DNA from 4 places in the Streptomyces sp. NPDC026673 genome. Region 2 is predicted to be linked to each of the others. Evidence: riboswitches for the same ligand, from Rfam matches in the RefSeq annotation. Region 2 holds a riboswitch; each other region holds the start of a gene.
What was found. Region 2 has a riboswitch for thiamine pyrophosphate ahead of AB0F62_RS04260 (cytosine permease). Riboswitches for the same ligand answer to the same signal wherever they lie in the genome.
Positions count from the first base shown of each region.

Region 1 (3,379 bases), on a different contig from region 2:
CACCACGACCGTGCCCTTCTCGATGCGCTCCCCGGCGGTCGCCGGATACGCGAGGAACGCCTCCGCGCCGCCCCGCACCTGCACGATCACCTCGCCGACCAGCCCCGGCCCGACCGTCCCGGTCACCCGGCCCTGCAGTCCGACCACGTTCCCGCCCCCTCCCGGGTCACTTGGCGCGGCGCCGGTGCCCGCGTCCGGTGCCCCCGGGAACAGTGTCGCCGCCGCCGCGGTCCGCCGACACCACCAGGACGGCGAGCGCCGTCGTCAACGGCACCGCCACCACCAGCCCGATGCTGCCCACCAGGGTCCGCACGATCTCCTCGGCCACCAGTTCGCTGCCCGCCACCGCGAGCACACCGCGCTGCGCGATGGAGAAGAGCAGCAGCAGCGGCAGCGCCGCGCCCGCGTAGGCCAGCACCAGGGTGTTGACGACAGAGGCGATGTGGTCGCGCCCGATGCGCATCGCCGCCGAGTACAGCCGGCGCCGGCTCGCGCCCGGGTCCGCCTCCCGCAGCTCCCACACCGCCGAGGTCTGGGTCACCGTCACGTCGTCCAGCACGCCCAGCGAACCGATGATGATGCCGGCCAGCAGCAGACCGCGGATCTCGATGTCCGGGTAGAGGGCGTGGATCAGCCCAGTCTCGTCCGAGGTGTTGCCGCTGAGCACCGCCCAGTCGATGAAGACCGAGCCCAGGACGCCGATCAGCAGCAGCGAGCACAGGGTGCCCAGGACCGCCACCGAGGTACGGGCGTTGAGGCCGTGGCACATGTAGAGCGCGATCAGCATGATGGCGCTGCCGCCGATCACCGCCACCAGCAGCGGATTGCTGCCGTGCAGGATCGCCGGGAGGATGAACAGCGTCAGCACCGCGAAGCTGATGACCAGCGCGACCAGCGCCAGGACCCCGCGCAGCCGGCCGACCAGGACCACCACGGCCGCGAAGATGCCGGCCAGCAGCCACAGCGGGAACGCCCGGTCGACGTCGGTCACCGAGTACTGCAGTTCGCGCGGCGCCTGCGGCGCGTACGCCAGCAGCACCTTCTGGTTCTGCGTGTAGTGCCTTGTCTGGGTGGGCTGCACGATCTCCGTGAAGGTGCGCCCGCGGTCCTTGCCCGAGGTGACCTCGATCGTCGCGCGCTGGCAGATCGCCGGCCCGGACGACGGAGCCGCCGACGGGCCCGGGGAGGGGGCGGTCTCGGTGCCGGGCGCGGCGCCGGGTTCGGCGTTCACGTCCGAGCACTTGACGTCCTCGGTCTTCACCACCCGTCCGGACTGCGTCTGCTGGTCGAAGCCGACCCCGGTGCGGTCGTGCGCCGGCACACCGCCGGGCCAGAGCACCACGAGGCCGGCCACGACCGCCGCGACGAAGGGGACCAGGATCGCGGTGATGACCTTCCGCAGATGCCTGGAGACCGGAGGTACCGGGCCGTGGCCGTGGCCATGGGCGTGTGCGTGCGAGTGAGCGGAGTCCACGACCCGATCATCGCAACACCCCCTGGTGCGCGTCAGCGAGGACCCGCTAGCGTTGAGGCACCTTTGCAAACGCGGGAGCTCGGAGCACCGGGCTGAGAGGGCGCTGACCGGCCGAGGGCCACCAGCTGCGCCGACCGCTGAACCTGTTACCGGGTAATGCCGGCGTAGGGAGTGGGTCTCATGACCATGCAGGATGCACACGCGCGCGAAATCGGCTGGCACAAGGGCTATGTGACCGGGTCCCGCCCGGACATCAAGGTCCCCGTCCGCCGGGTGCACCTGACCAACGGCCGGGACGTGACGCTGTACGACACGTCCGGCCCGTACACCGATCCGACCGTCACCACCGACGTCCGCCGCGGCCTCCCGCCGCTGCGGGAGAACTGGATCGTCGCCCGCGGCGACACCGAGGAGTACCCCGGCCGCCCCGTCCGCCCCGAGGACGACGGGGTCAAACACACCTCACCGCGCGGCGGTCTGCGCAATCTGGACGCCGTCTTCCCCGGCCGTCCCCGCCTCCCGCGGCGCGGCGGGCCCGGGCGGCCGGTGACCCAACTGGCGTACGCGCGCCGGGGCGAGATCACCCCGGAGATGGAGTACGTCGCGATCCGCGAGAACGTCTCCCCCGAGGTCGTCCGCCAGGAGATCGCGGCGGGACGCGCCGTCCTGCCGGCGAACGTCAACCACCCGGAGACCGAGCCGATGATCATCGGCAAGCGGTTCCTGGTGAAGGTGAACGCCAACATCGGCAACTCGGCCGTCACCTCCTCCATCGAGGAGGAGGTGGAGAAGATGACCTGGGCCACCCGCTGGGGGGCCGACACGGTCATGGACCTCTCCACCGGCCGCAACATCCACACCACCCGTGAGTGGGTGCTGCGCAACTCCCCCGTCCCCATCGGCACCGTCCCCCTCTACCAGGCGCTGGAGAAGGTCGACGGCAAGGCCGAGGAGCTGACCTGGGAGATCTACCGGGACACCGTCGTCGAACAGGCAGAGCAGGGCGTCGACTACATGACCGTCCACGCCGGCGTGCTGCTGCGGTACGTCCCGCTGACCGCCCGCCGCAAGACGGGCATCGTCTCCCGCGGCGGCTCGATCATGGCGGCCTGGTGCCTCGCGCACCACAAGGAGAGCTTCCTCTACGAGAACTTCGAGGAGCTCTGCGAGCTCCTGGCCGCCTACGACGTCACGTACTCCCTGGGCGACGGGCTGCGCCCGGGGTCCATCGCGGACGCCAACGACGAGGCCCAGTTCGCGGAGCTGCGCACGCTCGGTGAGCTCAACACCATCGCCAAGCGGCACGGTGTGCAGACCATGATCGAGGGGCCGGGGCACGTCCCCATGCACAAGATCAAGGAGAACATCGACCTCCAGCAGGAGATCTGCGAGGAGGCGCCGTTCTACACCCTCGGCCCGCTCACCACCGACATCGCGCCCGCCTACGACCACATCACCTCCGGCATCGGCGCCGCGATGATCGCCTGGTGGGGTACGGCCATGCTCTGCTACGTCACCCCCAAGGAGCACCTGGGCCTGCCGGACCGCGACGACGTGAAGACCGGCGTCATCACCTACAAGATCGCCGCCCACGCCGCCGACCTGGCCAAGGGCCACCCCGGCGCCCAGGAGTGGGACGACGCGCTGTCCGACGCCCGCTTCGAGTTCCGCTGGGAGGACCAGTTCAACCTGGCCCTCGACCCGGACACGGCCAGGGAGTTCCACGACGAGACCCTGCCGGCGGAGCCGGCCAAGACCGCGCACTTCTGCTCCATGTGCGGGCCGAAATTCTGCTCGATGAAGATCTCCCAGGACATCCGCCGCCGCCACGGCGACACGGCCGAGGAGATCGAGGCCGGCATGGCGGAGAAGTCCCGCGAGTTCGCGGCCTCGGGCAACCGGGTC
Region 1 is NZ_JBEZXR010000002.1:104,854-108,232, forward strand. Features, by position in the region: gene AB0F62_RS02020 (hypothetical protein) at 1-147, opposite strand, end outside; gene AB0F62_RS02025 (YibE/F family protein) at 167-1,474, opposite strand; TPP riboswitch at 1,536-1,662, shown strand; gene thiC (phosphomethylpyrimidine synthase ThiC) at 1,655-3,379, shown strand, end outside.
Region 1: it holds a riboswitch for thiamine pyrophosphate, as region 2 does, so the genes downstream of both, thiC (phosphomethylpyrimidine synthase ThiC) here and AB0F62_RS04260 (cytosine permease) in region 2, are expected to answer to the same signal.

Region 2 (3,379 bases):
AGAACGACCGGATCGCGGTGCGCATCAACAACGCGGCGACGCAGAAGGAGGTGGACCGCGCCGAGGTCGACGCGACCAACAGCTCCACCGTCACGATGGCCGACGGCCTGGGCTCCCGGCTCGGCCAGATCTACCTGGACGCGCTGAACGGCGGCCGGCTGCCGAAGACCGGCGCGCTGTTCTCCCGCGTCACGCAGGGCCTCGACAAGGGCGGTGCGGCGAAGGACCACTTCGGCTACCAGCGCCCGTATGTGCGGCTCGGGTTCGTCGGGGACGGCGGCGCCGTCTACGAGTCGCAGGACGGCTCCTACGGCAGCCTCACCACCAGTGGTTCGTACCCCAGCGGCCACACCTACGGCGGCTACGAGGCGGGGACCATCCTCGCCACGCTCCTGCCGGAGCTGGCACCGTCGATTCTCGCCCGCACCTCGGAGTACGGGGACAACCGCATCGTCCTCGGGTTCCACTACCCGCTCGACGTCATGGGCGGCCGCATCGCCGCACAGGCCACGGTCGCGCACCGGTGGGCGGACCCCGACTTCGCGAAGCTGCTGACGCAGGCCCACACCGAGATGGAGAACGTACTGCTCGCCGCCTGCGAGAAGGAGGGGTACGGCGACACGCTCGAGGCCTGCGAGGGCGACTCCTACGCCGGTCTGAACACCGCGCAGCACGTCGACCTGTACACGCAGCGCCTGGACTACGGGTTCTCCAAGGTGGGGAAGTCCGGGCAGGCCCTCAAGGCGCCGTCCGACGCGGCGGCCCTGCTGGTCACGGCCTTCCCGGACCTGACGACCGCGCAGCGCACCCAGATCCTCGAGCAGACCGCGACGGACTCCGGCTCCCCGCTGGACCTCACCGCGGACGGCGGGGAGAGCTGGGAGCGGATCAACCTGGCGGCCGCGATGGCGGCGCAGGTCGTCGTCGACGCCGACGGGTCGGTCAAGGTGACGAACCACGCGGACGCCACCAAGGCCAGTGTCGCCGACGCCAAGGCGATCAAGGTCGGAGGCGTCGCGATCGACGGGTTCGACCCGGCCGTGTCGACGTACGTCGTCGACTGGCCGAAGAACAGGAAGCTCCCGGCCCTGTCCGCCGTACCGGCCGAGTCCGGCGCGCGGGTGAAGGTCACCGAGGGCAGCCCGGTCCTCTCGTCGAACGGGCACCGGTTCACCACCCGCACCATCAAGGTGACCTCGGCCAACGGTTCGGTCACCCGGACCTACACGGTCGGATTCCAGCTCACGGACCGCGACGACCGTCCGGTCGCGGCCGGCGGCAACGGCGGTGACCGCGTCACCGCGGCCGACCTGTTGAGCCGGGGAGGCAACGGAGCGGGCTCGGCCGGCGGCGCCGGATTCTGGGCGCCGTCGACGGAGTGGGCGAACCCCATGTGGATCCCTCGGGGGTAGCGCCCGCGTGACCGGCGGACCCGCCGCGCCCCCTGGGGCCGCGGAAGGATCCCGCCGACCCCCGGGAGGTGCACCGCCACCGGCGGCCGGCCCCTCCGGGTGAACGACACCCGTTCACCCGGAGGGGCCGTCGGCATGTCGGCACGGCCGTTCAGGGCGGCGGTCGTCCGCGAGGGCGTCCGAAGGGATCGCGGCCGGGCCCGCCGCGGCACGACGAGCGCGGTCCCCGGCCGATCCCTCGCGGACGATCCCTCGCGGACGATCACGGCCGCGCCCGACACACCGTCAGACATTCACGACAAATGACCGTGTCGACCGCGTCGACCGCGCGGCCTCGCCGTTGTCGTCCCCGCCCCCCGACACGCCGGGCATCACCGTCGGGTTAGTCTGTCCCTCGCACCGGACACGGGGTGCCCCATCAGGGGCTGAGATCACACCCGTCGAACCTGAACCAGTTCGTACTGGCGGAGGGATGTCTCCATGCCATTGGCGCATGTTTCCGGCGGTCTGCCCGCCGACACCCGACAGACCGTCTTCGACGGGCGCATGCCGGCGGCCGCCGGCGATCTGCGGATCGAGGCGCACGGCATACGGCCGGTCCCCGAGAGCAACCGCTACGGCGGCCCGGGGCGCCTGTTCACCGTGTGGTTCGCCCCCAACCTCACCATGACCGGTGTGTTCACCGGCACCATCGGCATTGTCCTCGGCCTGGACTTCGCCACCGCGCTCACCGCCGTGGTGCTCGGCACCGTGATCGGTGCGATACCCACCGCCTACCTGGGCACCTGGGGGAGCCGGACCGGTGCGGGGCAGTTGCCGCTGGCCCGTCTCGCCTTCGGCCGGGCCGTCGCGCTGCCCGGCCTCCTGCAGTGGCTCTCCTCGGTCGCGTGGGACGCGCTGATCGGGCTCTTCGGCGGGGACGCGCTGGCGCGGCTGTGCGGCCTGCCCTTCTGGGTCGGGGTCCTGCTCATGATGCTCGGCCAGGGCGCTCTCGGCGTCCTGGGCTACGAGGCCATCCACCGGCTCCAGATCGTCATGACCTTCGTGCTCGCCGTCGCCTTCGCCCTGATCGCCTGGAAGCTGCTCGACGGCGTCCACCCCGCGGCCACCGGCTCCGCCCATGGCGCCGACCGGGGTGGGGCGTTCGTCCTGACCAGCACCATCGCGCTGAGCCTGTCCCTGTCCTGGGCCCCGTACGCCAGCGACTTCAGCCGCTACCTGCCGCGGGCCACCTCCCGCTCGCGCATGTTCTGGTACACCCTGGCGGGCCTGGTGGTGTCCTTCGTGGCCGTCCAGGCCCTCGGGCTGTGGGGCGCGTCCGTCCTGACCGACCAGACCGCCGCCGGCGTGGCGGACCTGCTGGGCGGCGGGCCGCTGGGCGCGTTCGGGCTGCTCGCCGTGGCCCTCGCGGCCCTGTGCAGCAACGCCATGAACGACTACAGCGGATCCCTGGCCCTGCAGACCGTCGGTGTGCGCGTTCCGCGCCCGGCGGCGGCCGCCTTCGCCGCCGTACTCGGCTTCCCCCTCGTACTGTGGATGCACGCCGCCGACACCACCGCCCGCTTCCAGAACGTGCTGCTGTTCGTCGGCTACTGGATCCCCGGCTTCGTGGCGATCGTCATCGTCGACTGGCTGGCCCGGGCACGCGCACGGGCAGGCGCGGAGATCGACCTCGCCGCCGAGAGCGGCCGGCCGCAGCCCGGGCTGCCCGCCGTGGTCGCGTTCGTGGCCGCCTTCGCAGCGGCCGTGCCGTTCATGGACACCACCCTGTACGTCGGCCCGGTGGCGGAGGCCCTGCACGGCGCGGACCTCTCGTACTACGTGGCGTTCCTCGTGGCCCTGGCGGTGTACACCCCGCTGCGGCTGCGCCGGCGCTGGCGGCCCTGAGCCGCCGCGCCCCGAACCACCGACCACCGCAGACGCCCGCACCCCGTCCGTCTCCCGAGGAGCGACACCGCATGTCCCCG
Region 2 is NZ_JBEZXR010000003.1:265,800-269,178, reverse strand. Features, by position in the region: gene AB0F62_RS04265 (glycoside hydrolase domain-containing protein) at 1-1,412, shown strand, start outside; TPP riboswitch at 1,809-1,902, shown strand; gene AB0F62_RS04260 (cytosine permease) at 1,893-3,299, shown strand; gene thiM (hydroxyethylthiazole kinase) at 3,371-3,379, shown strand, end outside.

Region 3 (3,379 bases), on a different contig from region 2:
CGAGGAGGATCGCCCACACCGTGGTGTCCAGGCGCACGCCCCACAGTTCGTCCAGCAGCCCGCCGCGCCCGAGCAGCGCGAGGAAGGCCGAACCGACGACGACGGTCGGCAGCACGAAGGGCACGGTCACCACCGCGCGCAGCACCTGCTTGCCGGGGAAGTCGAAGCGGGCGAAGACATAGGCGCCGGGCAGCGCGATCGCCAGGGTGAGCGCGGTGGACGCGGCCGCCTGCCAGCAGGTGAACCACAGCACGTGCAGGATGTCGGGCTCGCCCAGGACGTCGGCGAACCGGCCGAACCGCCACCGTCCGCCCTCGCGGAGCCCGCGGGTGACGATGGCGGCGACCGGATAGCCGAAGAACAGCGCGAAGAAGGCGACCGGCACGGCCATCAGGCCCAGCCGCACCGCCGGCGGCCGGACGGCCGCCGCCTTCGCGCGCGTCCCCCCGGCGGTCTTCGTTACTTCAGCACGAGCGAGGACCACGACTTGACCCACTGCTCCCGGTTCTCGGCGATCTTCTCCGGCGCGACGGTGGCCGGATCGCTGATGGCGGGCGCGTACTTGGTGAAGACCTCGGGCAGCTCCGCGTCGTCGCGGACCGGGTTGACGAACATGTTCAGCGGCATGTCCTCCTGGAAGGCGCGGCCCAGCAGGAAGTCGACCAGCGCCTTGCCGCCCTCGGTGTTCTTCGCGCCCTTGAGCAGGCCCGCGAACTCGATCTGCCGGAAGCAGGTGCCGGTCGCGACGCCCGTCGGCCCCTGCGCGGGCTGCGTCTTCAGGCCGAGCACCTCGGCGGGCGGGCTGGAGGCGTAGGACACGACGAGCGGCTTGTCGCCCTTGCCGCCCCCGGCGCCGGAGAAGGTGTCGTAGTACGCCTGCTCCCAGCCGTCGACGACCTGGACGCCGTTGGCCTTGAGCTTCTTCCAGTAGTCCTGCCAGCCCTCGTCGCCGTACTTCGCTGTGGTGGCGAGGAGGAAGGCGAGGCCCGGGGAGGAGGTGGCGGCGTTCTCCGTGACCAGGAGGTCCTTGTACTCGGGCTTGACGAGGTCGTCGAAGCTCTCCGGCACGGCGAGCTTGTGCTCGGCGAAGTACTTCCGGTCGTAGTTGACGCAGACGTCGCCGAAGTCGATGGGCGTGACGCGGTGCTTCGCGGCGTCGAGCTGTAGCCCCGCGGGCACCTTGTCGAGGCCCTTGGCCTCGTACGGCTCGAAGAGGTCGTTGTCGAGGGCGCGGGACAGCAGCGTGTTGTCGACGCCGAAGAAGACGTCGCCCTGCGGGTTGCCCTTGGACAGCACGGCCTGGTTGACCGCGGCGCCGGCGTCGCCGCCGCGCAGCACCTTGACGGTGTAGCCGGTCTGCTTCGTGAACTCCTTCAGCACGCCCTTCGACGCGGCGAAGGAGTCGTGGCTGACCAGCGTCACGGTCTTGGAGGTGCTGCCGCCCTCGGCGGTGTCGCCGCCGTCGCTGCCGCAGGCGGCGAGCGCGGTCGCGCCGAGCGCGACGACGAGGACGGTGCCGGCCGCACGCCGACGGGTGGTGCTCATGTGTGACTCCCTACGCCGGTATGACCCGGATCAGGTCCGAGGGTCTGCGGCTCTGCCGCACTCTCAGCGCTGTCTGCGCTCCCCTGTCGGATGTTCTTTTGTGTGATGTCACGGCAAACGGCCGCAAACGACCGTCACGATAGCAAGCGCGGATCAGCGCTCGGAAGCCGCCAGCTGACCGCAGGCGCCGTCGATCTCCTGACCGCGGGTGTCCCGGACGGTCACGGGCACGCCGTGCGCTTCCAGCGCCGCCACGAACGCCCGCTCGTCCTCGGGCCGCGAGGCCGTCCACTTCGAGCCGGGGGTCGGGTTGAGCGGGATCAGGTTGACGTGGACGCGGCGCCCCTTGAGCAGCCGGCCCAGCAGGTCGGCCCGCCACGCCTGGTCGTTGATGTCCCGGATCAGCGCGTACTCGATCGAGACCCGGCGGCCGGACACGTCCGCGTAGTGCCACGCGGCGTCCAGCACCTCGCGCACCTTCCAGCGGGTGTTCACCGGCACCAGAGTGTCGCGCAGCTCGTCGTCGGGCGCGTGCAGCGACACCGCGAGCCGGCACTTGAAGCCCTCGTCCGCGAAGCGCAGCATCGCCGGGACCAGGCCCACCGTCGACACCGTGATGCCCCGCTGAGACAGCCCCAGGCCGTCGGGCTCCGGGTCGGTCAGCCGGCGGATGGCGCCGACGACCCGCTTGTAGTTGGCCAGCGGCTCGCCCATGCCCATGAACACGATGTTGGACAGCCGCGCGGGCCCGCCCGGGATCTCGCCGTCCCGCAGCGAGCGCATGCCCGCCACGATCTGGTGCACGATCTCCCCGGTCGACAGGTTCCGGTCCAGGCCGGCCTGGCCGGTGGCGCAGAACGGGCAGTTCATGCCGCAGCCCGCCTGCGAGCTGATGCACATCGTCACCCGGTCCGGGTAGCGCATCAGCACCGACTCGACCAGAGTCCCGTCGAACAGCCGCCACAGCGTCTTGCGCGTCGTGTCGTTGTCGGTGCTGCTGTGCCGCACGACCGACATCAGGTCCGGCAGCAGCCCCTCCGCCAGCTTGCCGCGCGCCGCGGCCGGGATGTCCGTCCACGCGGCGGGGTCGTCGGCGTAGCGCGCGAAGTAGTGCTGCGAGAGCTGCTTCGCACGGAACGGCTTCTCCCCCAGTTCCGCGACCGCCTCCCGGCGCTCCTCGGGCGAGAGGTCGGCAAGGTGCCGCGGCGGCTTCTTGGCTCCGCGCGGGGCGACGAATGTGAGTTCTCCGGGTGCAGGCATGGTGCGTCCAGTGTCGCAGATCGTTTGGGGCCGCCCAGGTCAGATGGGTGAGGCTCCCGTCACCCTCAGGCGTCCCCTGTCGACCTCGGCCGATCTTTCACGACCCGGAGACGGCCCAGAGGTCGCGGCCCTCGCTGTGGGACGGCTTCGGGAGCGCGCAGCCGCATGGGCCTCGCGGATCTTCGCGTCCACAGCTGTCGAGCCGCATCTGTCGATACAGCCGGATCGCACGCAGGTGTTCTGAACGTTCAAATAATTCGCACACACATTCGAGACCGCCGCACGTCTCAGATCACCACGACAACGCGGACGAGACCATGCATGTCAGCCGCTGCGTCGGCGCCGGCGCCTGGAAGGCGCTCCATGGCGGCGTCCCGTCCTCCTCTTGACCTGTGCGCTTCCTCTGCTGAACTGCTTGCCGATAGAACTTCCCCACGGATTCGACACGCGGTGTCCTGGCGGATCTGTACGGTGCGAACGACACACACGCTGGGGCGAATTGTTGGGGGCGGGCATGACGGCGTATCTGACCGAGACTGATCCACGATGGGTCAGGCACTGCTGGAGAAGCAGG
Region 3 is NZ_JBEZXR010000005.1:222,098-225,476, reverse strand. Features, by position in the region: gene AB0F62_RS06740 (iron ABC transporter permease) at 1-391, opposite strand, end outside; gene AB0F62_RS06735 (thiamine ABC transporter substrate-binding protein) at 460-1,545, opposite strand; TPP riboswitch at 1,536-1,640, opposite strand; gene rlmN (23S rRNA (adenine(2503)-C(2))-methyltransferase RlmN) at 1,699-2,805, opposite strand.
Region 3: it holds a riboswitch for thiamine pyrophosphate, as region 2 does, so the genes downstream of both, AB0F62_RS06735 (thiamine ABC transporter substrate-binding protein) here and AB0F62_RS04260 (cytosine permease) in region 2, are expected to answer to the same signal.

Region 4 (3,379 bases), on a different contig from region 2:
TTTTCCCGCAGCGCCTGGACGGGGGTGCCGGGCAGGCTCTCGTCCGGGGTGAACAGCCACTCCAGGGTCTCTTCGTCGCTGAACCCGTCGTCCTTGAGCACGGTGAGCGTGCCTGCGAGGCCCTTCACGATCTTCCCCTCGCCGATGAAGTCGGCGGGGACCATCAGCACCCGGTTCTCACCGCGGCGCACGGCGATGAGCTGGCCCTCCTTGATGAGCTGGCGGACCCGGGTCACCTCCACGTCGAGGCGCTCGGCGATCTCGGGGACGTTCAGCCAGGAAGGAATGAGGGAGTCAATCTTTGCGTCGATCTCGGTCACAGGACAAGCGTGCCATCCCGGACCGACACCTTGGAACCGCTCGCGCCACGCATTGCTCCGTCCTGACGGGTCCGCTACGCGCCGGCAACCCCCGCGGGACCCGCTCCGGACCCGCTCGCGGCCCGTCGGGAGCCGGAATCCGGGAGCCGGGAGCGGAATCCGGGAGCCGGGAGCCGGGAGCCGACCGGTGGCTCAGACGACCGCGGCCCGCAGTTGGACCGCGGGGTCGGCGGCCAGCGCCTCGTCGAGGCGGACGCCGCGGGCGACCAGTTTGCGGGCCTGGGCCAGGTCGCGGGGCCGTCCCACGGCGAAGAGCGCGACCAGCCGCCCGTCCCGAAGCCACAGCACCGACCAGGCGGGCCCGTCCGGGTCGCCGCGCAGCAGCATGTCGTCGGAGTCCACGTGGTACCCCGCGTACTGCACGAAACGGCCGAACTGCTCCGACCAGAAGTAGGGAACGGGGTCGTACACCTCGTCACCGCCCAGGATGTTCGCGGCGGCGGTACGGGGCCCCTGCACCGCGTTGTCCCAGTGGTGGATCAGCAGCCGCTCCCCGTACCGCGCCGACGGGAAGGACGCGCAGTCCCCCACGGCGTACACGTCCGTCACCGAGGTGCGCAGCCGGTCGTCGGCGAGGACCGCGCGGTCCGGCCCGAGGTCGACGCCCGAACCGGCCAGCCACCCGGTCGCGGGCCGGGCGCCGATCCCGACGACGACCGCCTCGGCGGCGAGGACGCTGCCGTCCGCGAGGCGCACCGCCCCCCGCTCGACGGAGGAGACGACCGCGCCGGTGCGCAGGTCGACGCCCGCCTCCGCGTACCAGCCGCGCATGCGTTCGGCGATCCGCGGCGGCAAAATCCCGGCGAGCGGGCGGTCGGCCGCCTCCACGACGGTCACCTCGCACCCGGCGAGGCGGGCGGCGGTCGCGAACTCGGCACCGATCCAGCCCGCGCCGACCACCACGACCCGGTGCCGGCCCTCCAGCACGGGCCGCAGCGCGGTGGCGTCGTCCAGGGTGCGCAGCACGTGCACACCGGGCGTGCCCTCGCTGCCGGGGAGCATGACCGGCTCGGCGCCGCTGGCGAGGACGAGCTTGTCGTACCCGACCGGGCCGCCGTCGGTCAGGACCTGCCGCTCGCCGGGCCGCAGAGCGCTCGCATGGCGTCCGAGCAGCAGCTCGACCCCGATGCCGGCGAAGTCGACATCCAGCAGCGGACCCTCGTCGGCGCCGAAGAGCACGCCCTTCGACAGCGGTGGCCGGTCGTACGGGGGATGCCGTTCCGCGCCGAGCAGCGTGATCGTCCCGCCCCAGCCCTGCTCGCGCAGGGACACGGCGGTCTGGACTCCGGCCATTCCGGCCCCGACGACGACGACGCGCTGCTCGCTGCTGCTGGTCACGCGATCACCGTAACGCCGCGGGGGCGCCGTCCGGGCGTACCAGTGCCCTACTCGCTGCGGATGGTGCGTACTAAGGTGGCCGGAGAGCACTCGCGGGAGCCCGGCGCACCGGGCTGAGAGGGCGGCTGGGCGGCCGCCGACCGTACGAACCTGATCCGGGTCATGCCGGCGAAGGGAGGAGCGGGAACATCATGCACCGTCATGACGTCGTCGTGATCGGCGGCGGGATCATCGGGCTGGTCACCGCGTGGCGGGCCGCCGGACGCGGCCTGCGGACGGTGGTGGCGGACCCCGAACCGGGCGGCGGCGCCGCCCGGGTGGCCGCGGGAATGCTGGCCCCGGTCACGGAGGTGCAGTACGGCGAGCAGGCGCTGCTGGAGCTCAACCTCGCCGCGGCGCGCCGCTACCCGTCCTTCGTGGCGGAGCTGGAGGAGGCCACGGGACTCGGCCTCGGCTACCGCACCTGCGGCACCCTCGCCGTCGCCCTGGACGCCGACGACCGCGCGCAGCTGCGCGAACTCCACGCGTTCCAGGACTCCTTGGGCCTGCGGTCGGAGTGGATCAGCGGTCGCGAGTGCCGGCGCCTGGAGCCGATGCTCGCCCCCGGCGTGCGCGGCGGGCTGCGGGTGGACGGCGACCACCAGGTCGACCCGCGACGCCTGGCCGCGGCGCTGCTGCGCGCCTGCGAGCTGTCCGGGGTGACGTTCCGGCGGTCCCGGGTGGAGCGCGTGGACGTCGCCGGGGACCGCGCGCACGGAGTCGTCCTCGAGGACGGCACACGGCTCGCCGCCGGGCAGGTGGTGCTGGCCGCCGGCAGTCTCAGCGGGCGGATCGGCGGGCTGCCCGAGCACGCGCTCCCGCCCGTGCGGCCGGTGAAGGGACAGGTGCTGCGGCTGCGGGTGCCGCCGGCGTACGCGCCGTTCCTGTCCCGGACGGTACGGGCCGTGGTGCGCGGCGGGCACGTCTACCTCGTCCCGCGCGAGAACGGGGAACTGGTCGTCGGGGCCACCAGCGAGGAGATGGGCTGGGACACCACGGTCACCGCCGGCGGGGTCTACGAACTGCTCCGCGACGCCCACGAATTGCTGCCCGGCATCACCGAACTGCCGCTGGCCGAGACACAGGCCGGGCTGCGTCCCGGCACACCCGACAACGCCCCGCTGCTGGGCCGCGGCGCGCTGGACGGCCTGGTGATCGCCACCGGGCACCACCGCAACGGCGTGCTGCTCACGCCGCTGACCGGCGACGTGATGGCCGAGATCCTCACCGGGGCGGACGCTCCCGCGCCGGCCCGGCCCTTCTCCCCCGACCGCTTCACGCCCCAGGAGCAGTACGCATGACCGCCCCCCTCCTCCTGTCCGTCTCCGTCAACGGCGAGGCCCGGGAGGTCGCCGAGGGCGTCACCCTCGACCGCCTCGTCGCGACCCTGACCGCCGCCCCGTCCGGTGTGGCGGCCGCGCTCAACGAGACCGTCGTCCCGCGCGCCCAGTGGCCCGCGACCCCGCTCCGCGACGGCGACCGCGTCGAGGTCCTCACCGCAGTCCAGGGAGGCTGACCACCATGGCCGACGACCCGCTGATCATCGACGGCACCGCCTTCGACTCGCGCCTGATCATGGGCACGGGCGGTGCGCCCAGCCTGGAGATCATGGAGCAGGCGCT
Region 4 is NZ_JBEZXR010000033.1:78,502-81,880, reverse strand. Features, by position in the region: gene AB0F62_RS22705 (Rv2175c family DNA-binding protein) at 1-320, opposite strand, end outside; gene AB0F62_RS22700 (FAD-dependent oxidoreductase) at 513-1,673, opposite strand; TPP riboswitch at 1,801-1,913, shown strand; gene thiO (glycine oxidase ThiO) at 1,910-3,058, shown strand; gene thiS (sulfur carrier protein ThiS) at 3,055-3,273, shown strand; gene AB0F62_RS22685 (thiazole synthase) at 3,279-3,379, shown strand, end outside.
Region 4: it holds a riboswitch for thiamine pyrophosphate, as region 2 does, so the genes downstream of both, thiO (glycine oxidase ThiO) here and AB0F62_RS04260 (cytosine permease) in region 2, are expected to answer to the same signal.